2 regions of the Streptomyces sp. JN8 genome follow, and region 2 is predicted to be linked to the other one. Evidence: predicted binding sites of a transcription regulator. Region 2 holds the regulator's gene; the other holds the start of a gene.
The links. The regulator HrcA, encoded in region 2, represses chaperone genes, less so after heat shock. The targets are predictions, from matches to a motif close to TTNGCACTCNGNNNNNCNGAGTGCNAA.

Region 1 (8,622 bases), 2.1 Mb from region 2:
AAAGGAATAAAAGATGGCACATGGTGTGCACGGTTCCTCCAGGGTGCTCGGCGCCGCCCTCGTCGTCGCAGCCCTCGCCTCCGCCGCCTCCGGCTGCGCCGACAGCGCGGGGCCGGAACGCACCGCACCCGCCCCCGCCGCCGGCCAGCAGGCGCCGGGCCAGGCGCAGGGGGCGGCCGGCGCGCTCAACGCGTACGTCGAGAAGATCCGCGCCCAGCGCACCGCCCGGCTGGCCGCCGCGAAGAAGTGGGGCCTCGCCAAGCCCCCGCTCGAAGCCCCGGCGCCGCCCGCCACCAAGCCGGTGATCACCACCCGCAAGGGCTTCGAGACGGACGGCGAGGGCCTGCCGCCCGTCTTCACCACCGTCCCGACCAAGCAGCGGGTCGTCTTCCTGACCATCGACGACGGCGCGGAGAAGGACCCCGAGCTGCTGCGGATGATGAAGGAGCTGCGGATCCCCTACAGCGCCTTCCTCAGCGACTACGTCGTCAAGGACGACTACGGCTACTTCGCGCGGATGCAGACGTCGCAGGAGGGCGGGGTGTCCCTGCACAACCACACCCTCAACCACCGCTACCTGCCGGGACTCTCGTACACGCAGCAGAAGCGCGAGATCTGCGGCATGCAGGACGTCATCGAGAAACGATTCGGCAAGCGGCCGCCGCTCTTCCGCCCGCCCTACGGCAACTACAACGAGGACACCCTGCGCGCCGCCAAGACCTGCGGCGTCAAGGCCGTCCCGCTGTGGGCGGCCGAGGCCTTCCCCGACCACATGGAGTGGCGCGAGTGGGACCGCGACCTGCACCCCGGCGACATCGTCCTCACCCACTTCCGGGGCAAGGAGGACTGGAAGGGCAGCATGGCCGACATGGTCCGCCGGGTGATGAACGTGATCACGGCCAAGGGGTACGCGGTCGCCCGGCTCGAGGACTACGTGTGAGCCGACGCCGGGCGCCCGCCCTCCTGGCCGCGCTGCTCGTGCTGGGGCTGGCCGGCTGCGCCTCCACCGTGGACCCGATCGAGCGCCTCGGCCGGAAGGCGGTGGAGCGCGTCGGCCCCCGCGGCGCCGAGCCCGCGCCGCCGGCCGGCCGGGCCCCGGCGGAGCTGCCGCGGGCGCAGGGAGCACCGGGCCGCTGAGGCCCGCAGACCGCCCCGGCGGAACCGCCACGGGTGATGAATTGGCACTCCGCTTGACCGAGTGCTAATCGCGGTCATAGTCTCGGCCCTGGCACTCACCACTGGAGAGTGCCAACTGAGCGACTGGCAGGTCCGGCACCCGCGACGACGGATCCACCTGGTCGCCCCCTCAGACAGTTGACCCCGAGATCTCCGAAGGGGGAGGTCGGATCGTGACGACCACCAGCTCCAAGGTTGCCATCAAGCCGCTCGAGGACCGCATCGTGGTCCAGCCGCTCGACGCCGAGCAGACCACCGCCTCTGGCCTGGTCATCCCGGACACCGCCAAGGAGAAGCCCCAGGAGGGCGTCGTCCTGGCCGTGGGCCCGGGCCGCTTCGAGAACGGCGAGCGTCTGCCGCTCGACGTCAAGACCGGCGACATCGTGCTGTACAGCAAGTACGGCGGCACCGAGGTGAAGTACAACGGCGAGGAGTACCTCGTCCTCTCGGCTCGCGACGTGCTCGCGATCGTCGAGAAGTAATTCACCGACGTACCGAAGCACCGAAGTACCGAGCACCCAGCAGATGCTCAGAGCTGCGCCCCGAGGCCCCTTCCAGGCGCCCCGGGGCGCGGTTCGTTCCACCCCGATTCCGAGAGGGCTGAACCGCTCCCATGGCGAAGATCCTGAAGTTCGACGAGGACGCCCGTCGCGCCCTTGAGCGCGGCGTCAACAAGCTGGCCGACACGGTGAAGGTGACGATCGGCCCCAAGGGCCGCAACGTCGTCATCGACAAGAAGTTCGGCGCCCCCACCATCACCAACGACGGTGTCACGATCGCCCGCGAGGTCGAGATCGAGGACCCGTACGAGAACCTCGGCGCCCAGCTGGTGAAGGAGGTGGCGACCAAGACCAACGACATCGCGGGTGACGGCACCACCACCGCCACCGTGCTCGCCCAGGCCCTGGTCCGCGAGGGTCTGCGCAACGTCGCCGCCGGCGCCTCCCCGGCCGCCCTGAAGAAGGGCATCGACGCCGCGGTCAAGGCCGTCTCCGACGAGCTGCTCGCCACCGCGCGCCCGATCGAGGACAAGTCCGACATCGCCGCCGTCGCCGCGCTCTCCGCGCAGGACCAGCAGGTCGGCGAGCTCATCGCCGAGGCGATGGACAAGGTCGGCAAGGACGGCGTCATCACCGTCGAGGAGTCCAACACCTTCGGCCTGGAGCTCGACTTCACCGAGGGCATGGCCTTCGACAAGGGCTACCTGTCCCCGTACATGGTGACCGACCAGGAGCGCATGGAGGCCGTCCTCGACGACCCGTACATCCTGATCAACCAGGGCAAGATCTCCTCGATCCAGGACCTGCTGCCCATCCTGGAGAAGGTCATCCAGGCCGGTGGCGGCAAGCCGCTCCTGATCATCGCCGAGGACGTCGAGGGCGAGGCCCTGTCGACCCTGGTCGTGAACAAGATCCGCGGCACGTTCAACGCCGTGGCCGTCAAGGCCCCCGGCTTCGGCGACCGCCGCAAGGCCATGCTCGGCGACATCGCCACCCTCACCGGTGCGACCGTCATCGCCGAGGAGGTCGGCCTCAAGCTCGACCAGGCCGGTCTGGACGTGCTCGGCACCGCCCGCCGCGTCACCATCACCAAGGACGACACCACGATCGTCGACGGTGGCGGCGACTCCTCCGAGGTCCAGGGCCGCGTCAACCAGATCAAGGCCGAGATCGAGGCCACGGACTCCGACTGGGACCGCGAGAAGCTCCAGGAGCGCCTCGCGAAGCTGGCCGGCGGCGTGTGCGTGATCAAGGTCGGCGCCGCCACCGAGGTGGAGCTCAAGGAGAAGAAGCACCGCCTTGAGGACGCCATCTCGGCGACCCGCGCCGCGGTCGAGGAGGGCATCGTCTCCGGCGGTGGCTCCGCGCTCGTCCACGCCGTCAAGGTCCTGGAGGGCAACCTCGACAAGACCGGCGACGAGGCCACGGGTGTCGCGGTCGTCCGCCGCGCCGCCGTCGAGCCGCTGCGCTGGATCGCCGAGAACGCCGGCCTCGAGGGCTACGTCATCACCTCGAAGGTGGCGGAGCTCGACAAGGGCCAGGGCTTCAACGCCGCGACCGGCGAGTACGGCGACCTGGTCAAGGCCGGCGTCATCGACCCGGTGAAGGTGACGCGCTCCGCGCTGGAGAACGCCGCCTCGATCGCCTCCCTCCTCCTCACCACCGAGACCCTCGTGGTGGAGAAGAAGGAAGAGGAGCCGGCGGACCACGGTCACGGCCACGGTCACGGCCACTCGCACTGACGCGTGACGTAACCGAGCACCGAGGCCCGGTGCCCCCGTCGCGGGGGCACCGGGCCTCGGCCGTTCCCGGCCCCGTCCTCCGGGGCCGGGCCTCGTCCGGCGGCTCGCGGCGCTCAGCCCTCCACGGCGCCGAGCTGTCCCATCAGCCCGAGCAGGTCGTACTGCCACCAGCCCTCGACGATCTTCCCGTCGTCCCGGAAGCGGTGCACGACCGTGCCGGACATGGTCACCTCCATGCCGGACGGCTGCAGCCCCATGAAGTCCCCGGAGTGGGTGCCCCGCCAGGTCCAGCGGGTGCAGACCCGGTCGCCCTCGGCGATCTGGTCGGCGACGGTGAAGGCGAAGTCGAAGCCGCCCCGCCACATCTCCACCTCGCGCCGGACCGCGTCCATCCCGATGACGTCCTGCTCGTTGGTCGGGTCGTGGTCGTGGTACCCCTCGGCCAGCACCTCGTCGAGCAGGGCGAGTTCCGGCTCCACGGCGAACATCTCCAGCAGGCGCCGGGCGTTGTTCTTGTACATCGCCTCGTCCCGGACCACGTCCAGGTCCGTGAAGGTGGGCATCTCGTCGCAGAGCGCCACCATCTCCCGGAAGATCCGGTCGGTCTCGGGGAGCTGCGAGTTCCGCATCGCCACGTCGTACGACGGGAACTCGACGATCTCCACGATGTGCGAGCCGTCCGACCGGTCCTTCCCCACCATGCTGTGGGTCGCCGTCCGTTTCCCCTCGGTCTGCTCGACCCACTGATCCATGAGCCGGTTCAGGTCGTCCGCCCGACTCGTCTTGCAGTCGATGATCTGTACGAACGTCATGGCGCCTCCCGACCGCGGTGGGATCCTTCCAGTCTAGGTGCGGTGCCTGCGGCGGGCAGGGGGAGCCGGCGCGGCTATGCCGAGTGCCGGAGGTCGGCGGCCCGCACCTCCTCCGCGAACGGCTCGCCGCGGACGTACCGCGCGACCTCCTCCAGCGCCTGGTCCGTCATGCGGTGCAGTTCGTTGCCCAGGGAGCCCGCGACATGCGGGGTGAGGAGGACGTTCGGGAGGGTGTAGAGCGGGGAGTCCGGGGGCGGGAGCTCCGGGTCCGTGACGTCCAGGGTCGCGTGGAGGCGGCCCGAGAGCAGGTGGGGGAGGAGGGCCCGCTCGTCGATCAGGGAGCCGCGGGACGTGTTGACCAGGGTCGTCCCGTCGCGCATCGCCGCGAGCTGGCGCGCGCCGATCATGCCGCGGGTGGCGGGGAGCTGCGGCGCGTGGACCGAGACGACCGTGCTCCGGGCGCACAGCTCGTCGAGGTCGGCCACGAGCTCCGTGCCCGGGGGCGGGACGTCGACGTACGGGTCGTACAGGAGGATCTCGATGTCGAAGGGGCGCAGCAGGTCGATCACCCGGCGGCCGATGCGGGACGCGCCCACGATGCCGACCGTGCGGCGGTAGTTGCCCCAGCCCGCGGACTCGGCGAGCCAGGCGTGCTCGGTGCGGAGTTCGGCGTACCGCTGGGCGGAGCCGAGGACCCGCTTCCCGGCGAAGAGGATCGCGGCGAGCGTGTACTCGGCGACCGGCAGCGCGTTGGCCGCGGCGGCCGAGGTGACGCGCAGGCCGCGGTCCCAGCAGGCCTCGGTGATGTGGTGCTTCACCGAGCCGGCCGCGTGGACCACGACCCGCAGGCGCGGTGCGCGGTCCAGGACGTCGGGGGTCAGGGGGGTCGCCCCCCAGCAGGTGAGGAGGACCTCGGCCTCGGCGAGGGCGGCGGAGGTCCGGGGGTCACGGGACGTCAGGTCGTGGGCGACCAGGTGCGGGTCGGTGCGGGTGAGGGCGGCGAGGCGGGTGCGGTGCGAATCGGTGAGGAGGCGTTCGGCTACCCCCTCGCCCATCGCGAGCAGCAGCGCGGGACGGCGGTCGGTGGTCGGGTGCATCGGGGTACCGGGGCTCCTCACTTGACGCTGCCGGCCGTCAGACCGGCCTTCCAGTGGCGCTGGAGGGAGACGAAGGCGACGACGAGGGGCAGGACGGCGAGCAGCGAGCCGGTGACGACGAGGGGGTAGAAGTCGGGTTCGGCGTGGGCGTTGCTGTTCCACGCGTACAGACCGAGGCTCAGCGGGTAGAGCCGCTGGTCCGAGAGCATCACGAGGGGGAGGAAGAAGTTGTTCCAGACGGCGGTGAACTGGAAGAGGAAGACGGTCACGAAGCCGGGCATCACCATGCGCAGGCCGATGGACCAGAAGACGCGCAGCTCGCCCGCCCCGTCGATGCGGGCCGCCTCCAGGGCCTCGTCGGGGATGTAGCCGGCGCAGAAGACCCGGGAGAGGTAGACGCCGAAGGGGTTGACGAGGACGGGGATCAGCACGGCCCAGTAGGTGTTGACGACGCCGATCTCGCTGGCGAGGAGGTACATGGGGAGGGCGAGCGCGGTGGTGGGGACGAGGACGCCCAGGAGGACGAGCCCGAAGAGCTTCTCCTTGCCGCGGAAGTCGTAGACGTGGAAGGCGTATCCGGCGGCGACGCTGACGAAGGAGCAGGCGAGGGCGCCGAGTCCGGCGTAGAGGAGGCTGTTGGCGTACCAGTGGAAGTAGATGCCGTCGTTGTACTCGGCGAGCCGTTCGAGGTTGCCGCCGAGGTCGAAGCCCTCGAAGGAGAAGGCGTTTCCGGCGAGCAGGCCGCCGGCGTCCTTGGTGGCGGCGGTCAGCAGCCAGACCAGCGGGAAGAGCATGTAGACGACGGCGAGGACGAGGGCGCCGTTGACGGCCGCCCGGGAGAGCCAGACGGAGCCGGAGCGGGGTCGGCCGGTCATGCCGTGCGCTCCTTCCCCGCCTTGCGGCGGCCGGTCGTCCGCGTCACCGCGAACGACAGCAGGGCCGCCGTCAGGGCGAGGAGGACGGACGCCGCGGCGGCGAGTCCGTAGTCGTTGCGGTCGAAGGCCGCGGTGTAGGCGTACATGTTCGGCGTCCAGGTGGAGGTGACGGCGGAGCCCGTGCCCTTGTTGAGGATGAGCGGCTCGGTGAAGAGCTGGAGGGAGCCGATGATCGTGAAGAGGGCGACCATGGCGAGCGAGGCCTTGACGAGCGGGATCTTGACGGAGAAGGCGATGCGCCAGGCTCCGGCCCCGTCGACGGTGGCCGCTTCGAGGACGGACCGGTCGATGGCCTGGAGGGCCGCGTAGAAGATGACCATGTTGTAGCCGAGCCACTCCCACAGCGCGATGTTCACGACGGAGGGCAGGGCGCCCTCGGGGGAGAAGAAGTCGAAGCCGACGCCGCCGGCCTCCATGGCCTGGACGACGGGGCTGAGCTGGGGCGTGTACAGGTAGACCCAGATCAGCGCGGCGATGATGCCGGGGACGGCGTGCGGCAGGAAGAGCGCGAGCTGGAAGAAGCGGCGGGCGCGGGCGAGGGCCGAGTCGAGCAGGAGGGCGAGGCCGAGGGCTCCGGCGAGCAGCAGCGGGATATAGAGCAGGCAGTAGCCGATCAGGACGCCGAAGCCCTCGCGGAAGGCCCGGTCACCCAGCGCCGCGGTGTAGTTGTCGAGGCCGGTGAAGACGGTCTCGGTGCCGCCGAAGCCCAGTCCGGACTGCTTCTCGGTGAAGAGGCTGAGCCAGACCGCGTATCCGATCGGCACCACCATCACCGCGAGGAACAGCAGGAAGAAGGGCGTCAGCAGGATCGTGGCGGCGCGGGTGCGGGCCTTCATCCGGTCAGCCCTCGACCTTCAGGCCGCGCTTGGTGAGTTCGGCGACGGTGGCGTCGTGGCCGGCCTTGACGGCGTCGGTGATGCCGGGGCCGCCCTGGGCGATCTTGCCGAAGTGGTCCTTGATGGCGGTGTTGGTGGTGCCGGTGGTCGGGCCCCAGGCCCAGTTCGGGCTGATGGAGGAGCCCGCGGCTTCGAAGAGGGCGTAGATGTCCTGGCCGCCGTAGTAGCGCGCGTCGAAGGCCTTCTTGGCGACGGGGCGGAGCGCGGTGGCCGCGGGGAAGGCGGAGGAGGTGCCGGAGGCGATGCGGGCCTTGACGCCCTCCTCGGTGGTGGACATCCACTCGGCGAAGGCGACGGCCGCGGCCTTCTGCCGGCTGTCCTTGGTCACGGCGAAGGAGGTGCCGCCGAGCATGCCGCTGGCGGGCTTGCCGTCCCAGCTGGGCATCGGGGCGACGGCCCACTTGCCGTCCTGCTCGGGCAGGGTGCCCTTGAGGACGCCCGCGCCCCAGGAGGCGCCGAGGTAGCCGATGGTGGTGCCGTTCTTGAGGGAGCCGGTCCACTCGGGGCTGAAGGAGGCGTTCTTGTGGACGAGTCCGGCGTCGAGGAGTCCCTGCCAGTAGCCGGCGACCCTGGTGGTGGCCGGGTCGGTGGTGTCGATCTTCCAGGTGTCGTTCTCGGCCTTGAACCACTGGGCGCCGGCCTGCCAGGCCATGGCCTCGAAGGTGGTCGGGTCGTCGGGGAAGAAGGTGGCGATGCGGGCCTTGGCGTCGGCTTTCTTGACCTGCTCGGCGGCCTTCCTGAACTCGTCCCAGGTGGTGGGGACCTGGACCTTGTACTTCGCGAAGAGGTCCTTGCGGTAGAAGAAGGCCTGCGGGGCGGCGTCGAAGGGGACGGCCCAGGACTTCCCGCCGAGGGTGGTGAGTTCGACGGTCTGCGGGAGGAGCCCTGCGCGGTCGGCCTCGGTGAACTCGCCGCCGATGTCCTGGAGGGCGCCGGAGCTCACGAACTCGGGGAGCGAGGAGTACTCGATGGAGACGAGGTCGGGGGCGTTGCCGGCCTTCACCGCGTTGGAGATCTTGGCGTAGCCGCCGGCGGTGCCGGAGGGGATCTCCTCGAACTTCACGCGGATGTCGGTGTGGGAGGCGTTGAAGGCGTCGACGACGTCCTTGGAGCCCTTGGCCCAGCCCCAGAAGGTGAGGGTCACGGGTCCGCCGGGCTTGCCGGCCGTGCTGTTCGCCGGGTCGTCACCGCTGCCGCCGCAGGCCGTGAGGACGGCGAGGGCGGTGGCGGTGCCGGCTATGACGCGGGACGTTCTGCTCCAACTACGGGTCACGGCACGACTCCTGAAGGGGCGGCGGGGAGGTTGTGGCCGTGATCCTGTGACCGTTCATGACCGAAGTCAAGAGCGAAAGATTGATTGATCGAAAAAAGATCAGATCGAACGGGGTCGGGACTCAGTCGGTCGGCGCCGCGCCCGCCCCGCACGAGTCCCGGACCCGCAGCCTCGGCAGCAGCCCCAGGTGG
Region 2 (8,622 bases):
CCTGACCGGCCCACAGTGCCATGCCCTGGGCGTCGCCCGCGGCGGCGGCGGCCTTGCGGAGCGGGGCGGTGAGGTGGTGGATCTCGGGATAGGCCGCGGGGGCGTACGGTCCGTGCTCCCGGACGAAGCGGTTCACGAGGCCCCGCGCGGGTCTTCCGGTGAAGGCCCGGGTGAGGGCGGTCCGGGTGTACAGCGGGTCGGTCAGGGCCCGCTTGTGCAGGGCGTGGGCTCCCGACTCGGGGCAGCGGAGGAAGGCGGTGCCGAGCTGGGCCGCGTCCGCCCCGGCGGCGAGGACGGCGGCGATCTGCGCGCCGCGCATGATGCCGCCGGCCGCGACGATCGGCAGGGAGACGCTCTCGCGGACCAGGCCGAGCAGCCCGAGCAGGCCGGTGCCCGGGGCGTCCTCGGCGGGGTCGTCGCGGAAGCCGCCCTGGTGTCCGCCGGCCTCGGCGCCCTGCACGCAGACGGCGTCCGCCCCGGCCTGCTGGGCGGCGAGGGCCTCGTCGGCGGAGGTGACGGTCACGATCGTGAACGTCCCGACCCGCGCGAAGGAGGCCAGGACCTCGGGCGCGGGGCAGCCGAAGGTGAAGGAGACGACCCGGACCGGGTCCTCCAGCAGGATCGCCAGCTTCGCGTCGTACGCGTCGTCGCGGTGGTCGTCGGTCTCGCCGAGCGGGGTGTCGTACCAGGTGGCCTCGCCCGCGAGCTGGTGCCGGTAGACCTCGACGGCCGCGGGGTCGGCGGGCCGTCCGGAGTCCGGCAGGAAGAGGTTCACGCCGAAGGGGCGCGCGGTGAGTCCGCGCAGCTGCTTGATCTCCTGGTAGAGGCCGCCGGCCGTCTTGTACCCGCCGGCCAGGAACCCGAGCGCCCCGGCCGCGGACACGGCTCCGACCAGCTCGGGGGAGGAGGCGCCACCCGCCATGGGGGCCTGCACGATCGGGAACCGAGAGAGATCGTTCAGTGCGGTGGTGGACATATGGGCATCGTGCCATGCGCCTGCTTCCGGGCCGAATCCGTCCGTCAGGTCACGGAGGGGCCGGCTCCGGCGGCCCGCGGCGGGCGTCCGACCCGTGCCCGGGCCGACGGAAGGGGCGGTCGCCGCGATCCGCGGCCACCGCCCCTTCCGTCCGGAGATTCTCCGGCCTAACGCCCGTTGAACGCGTCCTTCAACCGCGAGAACAGTCCCTGCTGCCCCGGCTGGAACTGCCCGGTGGGCCGTTCCTCGCCGCGGAGCTTGGCCAGTTCGCGCAGGAGGCGCTCCTGCTCGGCGTCCAGCTTGCCCGGGGTCTGCACCTCGACGTGCACGATCAGGTCGCCCCGGCCGTTCCCGCGCAGATGCGTGACGCCGCGGCCGTGCAGCGGGATCGACTGGCCGGACTGGGTGCCCGGCCGGATGTCGATCTCCTCGACGCCGTCGAGGGTCTGCAGCGGCACCTTGGTGCCGAGCGCGCCCGCGGTCATCGGGATGGTCACCGTGCAGTGCAGGTCGTCACCGCGCCGCTGGAAGGTCTCGTGCGGCGTCTCGTGGATCTCGACGTACAGGTCGCCGGCGGGGCCGCCGCCGGGGCCGACCTCGCCCTCGCCCGCGAGCTGGATCCGGGTGCCGTTGTCGACACCGGCCGGGATCTTGACCGTGAGGGTGCGGCGGGACCGGACCCGGCCGTCGCCCGCGCACTCGGGGCACGGGGTCGGGACGACGGTGCCGAAGCCCTGGCACTGCGGGCACGGACGGGAGGTCATGACCTGGCCCAGGAAGGACCGGGTGACCTGGGAGACCTCACCGCGGCCGCGGCACATGTCGCAGGTCTGCGCGGAGGTGCCGGGCGCGGCCCCCTCGCCGGAGCAGGTCGTGCAGACGACCGCCGTGTCGACCTGGATGTCCTTGGTGGTGCCGAAGGCCGCCTCGTTGAGGTCGATCTCCAGCCGGATCATGGCGTCCTGGCCTCGGCGGGTCCGCGAGCGCGGGCCGCGCTGCTGGGACGTGCCGAAGAAGGCGTCCATGATGTCGGAGAAGTTGCCGAAGCCACCGGCCCCGAAGCCGCCCGCGCCGCCTCCGCCGGAGGCCGACAGCGGGTCGCCGCCCAGGTCGTAGACCTGCTTCTTCTGCGGGTCCGAGAGGACCTCGTAGGCGGCGTTGATCTCCTTGAAGCGTTCCTGCGTCTTCGGATCGGGATTGACGTCCGGGTGCAGCTCGCGCGCGAGCCTCCGGAACGCCTTCTTGATCTCGTCCTGGGACGCGTCGCGGCGCACGCCGAGTACGGCGTAGTAGTCCGTGGCCACTTACGACTCCGCCAGGATCTGTCCGACGTAACGTGCCACTGCGCGTACCGCTCCCATCGTTCCGGGGTAGTCCATGCGGGTCGGTCCGACCACGCCGAGTTTGGCGACTGCCTCGCCGCCCGAACCGTAGCCGACCGAGACGACGGACGTGGAGCTCAGCCCCTCGTGGGCGTTCTCGTGCCCGATCCGTACGGTCATGCCCGATTCCTTGGCCTCGCCGAGCAGCTTGAGGAGCACGACCTGCTCCTCCAGTGCTTCGAGCACGGGCCTGATCATCAGGGGGAAGTCGGGGCCGAAGCGGGTGAGATTGGCGGTACCGCCGATCATCAGCCGTTCCTCGTGCTCCTCGACCAGGGTCTCCAGGAGGGTCGCGAGCACGGACGAGACCGTGGCGCGGTCCTCGATCTCCTCGAAGGACTCGGGAAGGTCCTGCACCAGCTGCGGCACGTCGGCGAACCGGCGGCCGACGACCCGGCTGTTGAGCCGGGCCCGCAGGTCGGCCAGCGAGGTCTCGCCGAACGGCGCGGGGCAGTCCACGACCCGCTGCTCGACGCGTCCGGTGTCCGTGATGAGCACCAGCATCAGGCGGGCCGGGGCCAGCGAGAGCAGCTCCACGTGCCGGACCGTCGAACGGGTCAGCGAGGGGTACTGGACGACGGCGACCTGCCGGGTCAGCTGCGCGAGCAGCCGGACCGTGCGGCCGACGACGTCGTCCAGGTCCACCGCGCCGTCGAGGAAGTTGTGGATGGCCCGGCGCTCGGGCGTCGACAGCGGCTTGACGCCGGCGAGCCGGTCGACGAAGAGGCGGTACCCCTTGTCGGTCGGAATGCGGCCGGCGCTGGTGTGGGGCTGGGCGATGAAGCCCTCTTCCTCCAGGACGGCCATGTCGTTGCGCACGGTGGCGGGCGAGACGCCGAGCTTGTGGCGCTCGGTGAGCGCCTTGGAGCCGACGGGCTCCTCCGTCCCGACGTAGTCCTGGACGATGGCGCGCAGCACCTCGAGCCTGCGTTCGCTGAGCATCGCGCGCACCTCCAGCTGTCGACGTCGTTCCGGTTGCTCCGCTTTTGGCACTCGCCCTGTCCGAGTGCCAGCGATCCCCCGGCCAGTGTACGGCGGCGGGCGTCGCTCCTGGCAAGGTGGCGGCGCCCGCACCCGCTAGCGTCGCCCCATGGACATCGATTGGGAAGCGCACGGATGGGAGCGGCTCGCCGACGGGGTGGGGCGGCGACGGCTGCCGGGCTGGGACGCCACCGTGGGGCTGGTCCTGGGCACACGGGCGGTGCTGCTGTACGACACGGGGTCCTCGCTCGCGGAGGGGGCCGGACTGCGGGCACAGATCGCCGCGCTCACCGGTGGCCGAAAGGTGACGCACATCGCACTCAGCCACCCCCACTTCGACCACGTCCTGGGCACGGCCGTCTTCGCGGGCGCCGAGGTCTTCGGCGCGGTGGGCGCGGACGACCTGCTGGGCGGGGCGCGGGCCCGGGAGGAGATGCGTGCGGACGCGGTCGCGCAGGGCATGGACGCGGAGGCCGCGGAGGCGGCCGCGGACGTCCTGGTCGCCCCGCGGCACGTGGTCTCCGGCGAGTGGACGCTCGACCTGGGCGGCCGGCAGGTCCTGCTGGCCAACGTCGGCCCCGGCCACACGGGCCACGATCTGGTGCTCCTGGTGCCGGGCGAGCGGGAGGTGGTCTTCTGCGGCGACCTGGTCGAGGAGTCCGGCGAGCCGCAGGCGGGCCCGGACGCGATCCCCGCCCGCTGGCCGGACGCGCTCGACCGGCTGCTGCGGCTCGGCGGCGAGGACGCGGTGTACGTCCCGGGGCACGGAGCGGTGGTGGACGCCGCGTTCGTACGACTCCAGCGGGAGGAACTGGCGACGCGCTTCTCCGTCGCATAACGTCGCCCGGATGCGCAGCTACAACCCGGATCTGACACCCCCTTGACCGCACCTCCCGGGGGACGACCCCCGGACCCCCGGCAACACCCCTGACACCGCGCCGCCCCGGACAGGAAGCGACCCCATGCGCAGCTACAACCCGGATCTGACACCCCCTTGGAAGCGCTCGGCGCCCGTTCCCGAGGTCCCGGCCGACCGCGACCTGGTCGTCGAGGAGGTCACCACGGGCTTCTGCGGGGCGGTGATCGGCTGCGAGGCGGGGACGGTGACCCTGGAGGACCGCTTCGGCAAGCACCGCGTGTTCCCGCTGGACCCGCGGGGCTTCCTCCTGGAGGGGCGGGTCGTGACCCTGGTCCGCCCGTCGGCCGGGCCGGCCCGTCCCACCCGGACGGCCTCGGGCTCGGTGGCGGTCCCCGGGGCGCGGGCCCGCGTGGCGCGCGCCGGCCGGATCTACGTGGAGGGCCGGCACGACGCCGAGCTGGTGGAACGCGTCTGGGGCGACGACCTCCGCATCGAGGGAGTCGTCGTGGAGTACCTGGAGGGCGTCGACGACCTCCCGTCGATCGTCGCGGAGTTCGACCCCGCCCCGGACGCCCGCCTGGGCGTCCTGGTGGACCACCTGGTCCCGGGTTCGAAGGAGTCGAGGATCGCCGCCCAGGTGACCTCGCCGGACGTGCTGGTCGTGGGCCACCCGTACATCGACGTCTGGGAGGCGGTGAAGCCGGCGTCGGTGGGCATCCGTGCCTGGCCCCGCGTCCCCAGGGGGCAGGACTGGAAGACGGGCGTGTGCGAGGCCCTGGGCTGGCCCGCGAACACCGGCGCCGCCTGGCAGCACATCCTGTCGCGGGTGACCTCGTACAAGGACCTGGAGCCGGAGCTGCTGGGCCGGGTGGAGGAGCTGATCGACTTCGTGACGGCGCCGTAGGGATCCGCCGGAGCCGGCCCCGGGGGGGCTGAGTCCGGGCCCACCGGAACGGGGGTGCCCCGGCGGGGCGCGGTCGGGTAGCGTGCCCGGCATGTCGAGCCCCGAGTCGGACACGTCGGGGGCTTTCGGTCACGCCGTCAGCCCCCTCGCCCCCCGCCTTCTCCCGGACCAATGAGTCCGCTCCGTACGGCCCCGCCCGGGTCGTACGGCCGATGGCTCGCGCCCTCCCGCCGCACCACGCGGCCGGGCGTGGGGCCCGTGGGTGCTGACCGCGGTGACGAGATGCCTCTGCCGTCATTTCCTCACCACGGAACCCCGGAGCCACTCGATGCCCCTCACGCTCCCCCTGCTCGCCCTGGCGGTCTTCGCCATGGGCACATCCGAATTCATGCTCGCCGGCCTCGTGCCGGACATCGCCGCCGACCTCGGCGTCCCCGTCGGCAGCGTCGGTCTGCTCACCTCGGCCTTCGCGGTCGGCATGGTCGTCGGCGCACCGCTCCTGGCCGCGCTCGCCCGCTCCTGGCCGGTGCGCTCCGGCCTCCTCGGCCTCGTCCTCGTGTTCGCCGCGGCGCACGTGCTGGGCGCGGTCACGGGGAGCTTCGCCGTCCTCCTCGCCACCAGGGTCGTCGCCGCCGTCGCGAACGCCGGGTTCCTCGCCCTGGCCCTGACCACCGCCACCCGGCTCGTGCCGCCGGACCGGGCGGGCCGCGCGCTGGCCGTCCTGCTGTCCGGCACGACGCTGGCCACCGTGGCCGGAGTCCCCCTGGGGTCCCTGCTCGGCACCCTGCTCGGCTGGCGGGTCACGTTCTGGGCGGTCGCCCTCCTCTGCCTGCCCGCGGCCCTCGGCGTGCTCCTGGGCCTGCCCGCGCGCGCCGCGCGGGAGGACACGGCCGGGGTGCCGGACCTGCGCGCGGAGTTGGCACGGCTCCGGCGGCCGCGGCTGCTCGTGGTGATGCTGCTCGGTGCCCTGGTGAACGCGGCGACCTTCGCGGGCTTCACCTTCCTGGCCCCCGTCGTGACCGGGACGGCCGGTCTCGACGCGCTGTGGGTGCCGGTCGCCCTGGTGCTCTTCGGGCTCGGCTCCTTCGCCGGGATCACCCTCGCGGGGCGGTGGTCCGACCCGTACCCGGGCCGGGTCGTCGCGGTCGCCGGGCCGCTGCTGCTCGTCGGCTGGCCGGCCCTGGCCCTGCTGGCCGAGGAGCCGGCGGCGCTGCTCGCCCTGGTGTTCCTGCAGGGCGCGGGGTCGTTCGCGCTGGGCGGCACGCTGATCGCCCGGGTCCTGCACGAGGCCGCGGGAGCCCCCACCATGGCGGGCTCGTACGCGACCGCGGCGCTCAACGCCGGGGCCGCCGCGGGGCCGCTCGTCGCCGCCCTCGCCCTCCGGGCCGGAGCGGGCCCGCTCGGCCCGCCGTGGGTGAGCACCCTGCTCGTCCTGGTCGCGCTGCTCGTCGCCCTGCCGTCCCGCCGGATGCTGACGGCGGCCCGAGCGGTGCCGCCGGGTCCGGGGACGGCCGGGCGGGGCCACCCTGCCGCGGACCCGGCGCGCTCGCCGGAACGGCTCTAGTCGACGAGGTCCCGCACCACGGCGTCGGCGAGCAGGCGCCCGCGCAGGGTCAGCACCGCCCGGCCCGCCGCGTAGGGACCGGCGTCCAGGAGCCCGTCGGCGAGGGCCCTGCGGGAGGCTTCGAGGCCCGCCGGCTTGAGGAGGGACAGCTCGACGCCCTCCTTGAGCCGCAGTTCGAGGAGGACGCGCTCGACCCTCCGGTCCTCCTCGGAGAGCAGCTCACGGCCGGCCCCGGGGGTCTTCCCGGCGGCCAGCGCGGCGGCGTACGCCCCGGGGTGCTTGACGTTCCACCAGCGGACGCCGCCGACGTGGCTGTGGGCGCCGGGGCCCGCGCCCCACCAGTCGGCACCGCGCCAGTACAGCTCGTTGTGGAGGCAGCGGCCGGCTTCCGAGGTGGCCCAGTTGGAGACCTCGTACCAGGCGAAACCGGCCGCGGAGAGGACGTCCTCGGCGATCAGGTACCGGTCGGCGTGGACGTCGTCGTCGGTCATGGGGACCTCGCCGCGCCGGATGCGGCGGGCGAGTTGCGTGCCCTCCTCGACGATCAGCGCGTAGGCGCTGATGTGGTCGGGTCCGGCGCCGAGGGCCGCGTCGAGGGAGGCCCGCCAGTCGTCGTCGGTCTCCCCCGGGGTGCCGTAGATCAGGTCGAGGTTGACGTGCTCGAAGCCGGCGGCCCTCGCCTCCCCGACGCAGGCCTCGGGGCGGCCCGGGGTGTGCGTGCGGTCGAGGATCTTCAGGACGTGCTGCTTGGCGCTCTGCATGCCGAACGAGATCCGGTTGAACCCGCCGGCGCGCAGCTCCGCCAGGTAGGCCGGGTCCACGGAGTCGGGGTTGGCCTCGGTCGTCACCTCGGCGTCGTCGGCGAGCCCGAACTCCTCGCGGACGGCCCCCAGCATCCGTACGAGGTCGCCGGCGGCGAGCAGCGTGGGCGTGCCGCCGCCCACGAAGACGGTCCGGACCGGCCGGGGGTCGTCCCCGAGGACCTTGCGGGCGAGCCGGATCTCCTCGACGACCTGGTCGGCGTAGTTGTCCCGGGAGGCGAGCACGCCGCCGGTCCCCCGCAGCTCGCCGGTCGTGTAGGTGTTGAAGTCGCAGTACCCGCAGCGCGTCGCGCAGTAGGGCACGTGCAGATAGAACCCGAGCGGACGCTCCCCGGCCCCTTCCAGGGCGTGCGGGGGCAGCGCCCCGTCGTCGGGGACGGACTCACCATCGGGCAGTACGGAAGGCATGAGCCCCATTGTCCCGTACTGCCCGGGGTGGACGTCCGGCCTGTGGACAACCTCTCCACAGGGGGCGGGCCGGGCCCCGCGCGGGCGGCGTCAGGACTCCCGCGAGCCCGCGTACATCTCCTCGATGAGCGCCTTGTACTCGCGCTCCACCACCGGCCGCTTCAGCTTCAGCGACGGGGTCAGCTCGCCGTGCTCGATGTCGAGGTCGCGCGGCAGCAGCCGGAACTTCTTGATCGTCTGCCAGCGCTGGAGGCCCTCGTTGAGACGGTCGACGTAGCCCTGGACCATCTCGACGGTCTTCGGGTCGGCGACGACCTCGGCGTACGACCTGCCCGCGAGGTCGTGGTCGGCGGCCCAGCCGAGGAGGGTAGGCTCGTCGAGGGCGATCAGGGCGGTGCAGAAGTTCCGGTCGGCTCCGTGCACGAGGATGTTCGAGACGAACGGGCAGACGGCCTTGAACTGGCCCTCGACCTCGGCCGGCGCGATGTACTTGCCGCCGGACGTCTTGATCAGGTCCTTCTTGCGGTCGGTGATCCGCAGGTAGCCGTCGGCGGACAGCTCGCCGATGTCGCCGGTGTGGAACCAGCCGTCGGACTCCAGGACCTCGGCCGTCTTCTCGGGCAGGCCGTGGTAGCCCTCCATGACGCCGGGGCCGCGCAGCAGGATCTCGCCGTCGTCGGCGATCCGGACCTCGGTGCCGGGGAGCGGCTTGCCGACGGTGCCGGTG

Region 1: groES (co-chaperone GroES) is a predicted target of HrcA. The motif match lies at 1,179-1,205, and genes of this name have one in related genera.

What each region holds. Positions count from the first base shown of each region.
Region 1 is NZ_CM147852.1:3,493,999-3,502,620, reverse strand. Features, by position in the region: gene ACY0MR_RS15080 (polysaccharide deacetylase family protein) at 14-940, shown strand; gene ACY0MR_RS15075 (hypothetical protein) at 937-1,137, shown strand; gene groES (co-chaperone GroES) at 1,350-1,658, shown strand; gene groL (chaperonin GroEL) at 1,790-3,418, shown strand; gene ACY0MR_RS15060 (ester cyclase) at 3,532-4,230, opposite strand; gene ACY0MR_RS15055 (hydroxyacid dehydrogenase) at 4,305-5,327, opposite strand; gene ACY0MR_RS15050 (carbohydrate ABC transporter permease) at 5,345-6,202, opposite strand; gene ACY0MR_RS15045 (carbohydrate ABC transporter permease) at 6,199-7,098, opposite strand; gene ACY0MR_RS15040 (ABC transporter substrate-binding protein) at 7,103-8,431, opposite strand; gene ACY0MR_RS15035 (substrate-binding domain-containing protein) at 8,553-8,622, opposite strand, start outside.
Region 2 is NZ_CM147852.1:5,571,111-5,579,732, reverse strand. Features, by position in the region: gene ACY0MR_RS24530 (nitronate monooxygenase) at 1-976, opposite strand, end outside; gene dnaJ (molecular chaperone DnaJ) at 1,144-2,280, opposite strand; gene hrcA (heat-inducible transcriptional repressor HrcA) at 2,281-3,300, opposite strand; gene ACY0MR_RS24515 (MBL fold metallo-hydrolase) at 3,449-4,177, shown strand; gene ACY0MR_RS24510 (DUF3097 domain-containing protein) at 4,302-5,102, shown strand; gene ACY0MR_RS24505 (Cmx/CmrA family chloramphenicol efflux MFS transporter) at 5,431-6,666, shown strand; gene hemW (radical SAM family heme chaperone HemW) at 6,663-7,904, opposite strand; gene ACY0MR_RS24495 (AMP-dependent synthetase/ligase) at 7,986-8,622, opposite strand, start outside.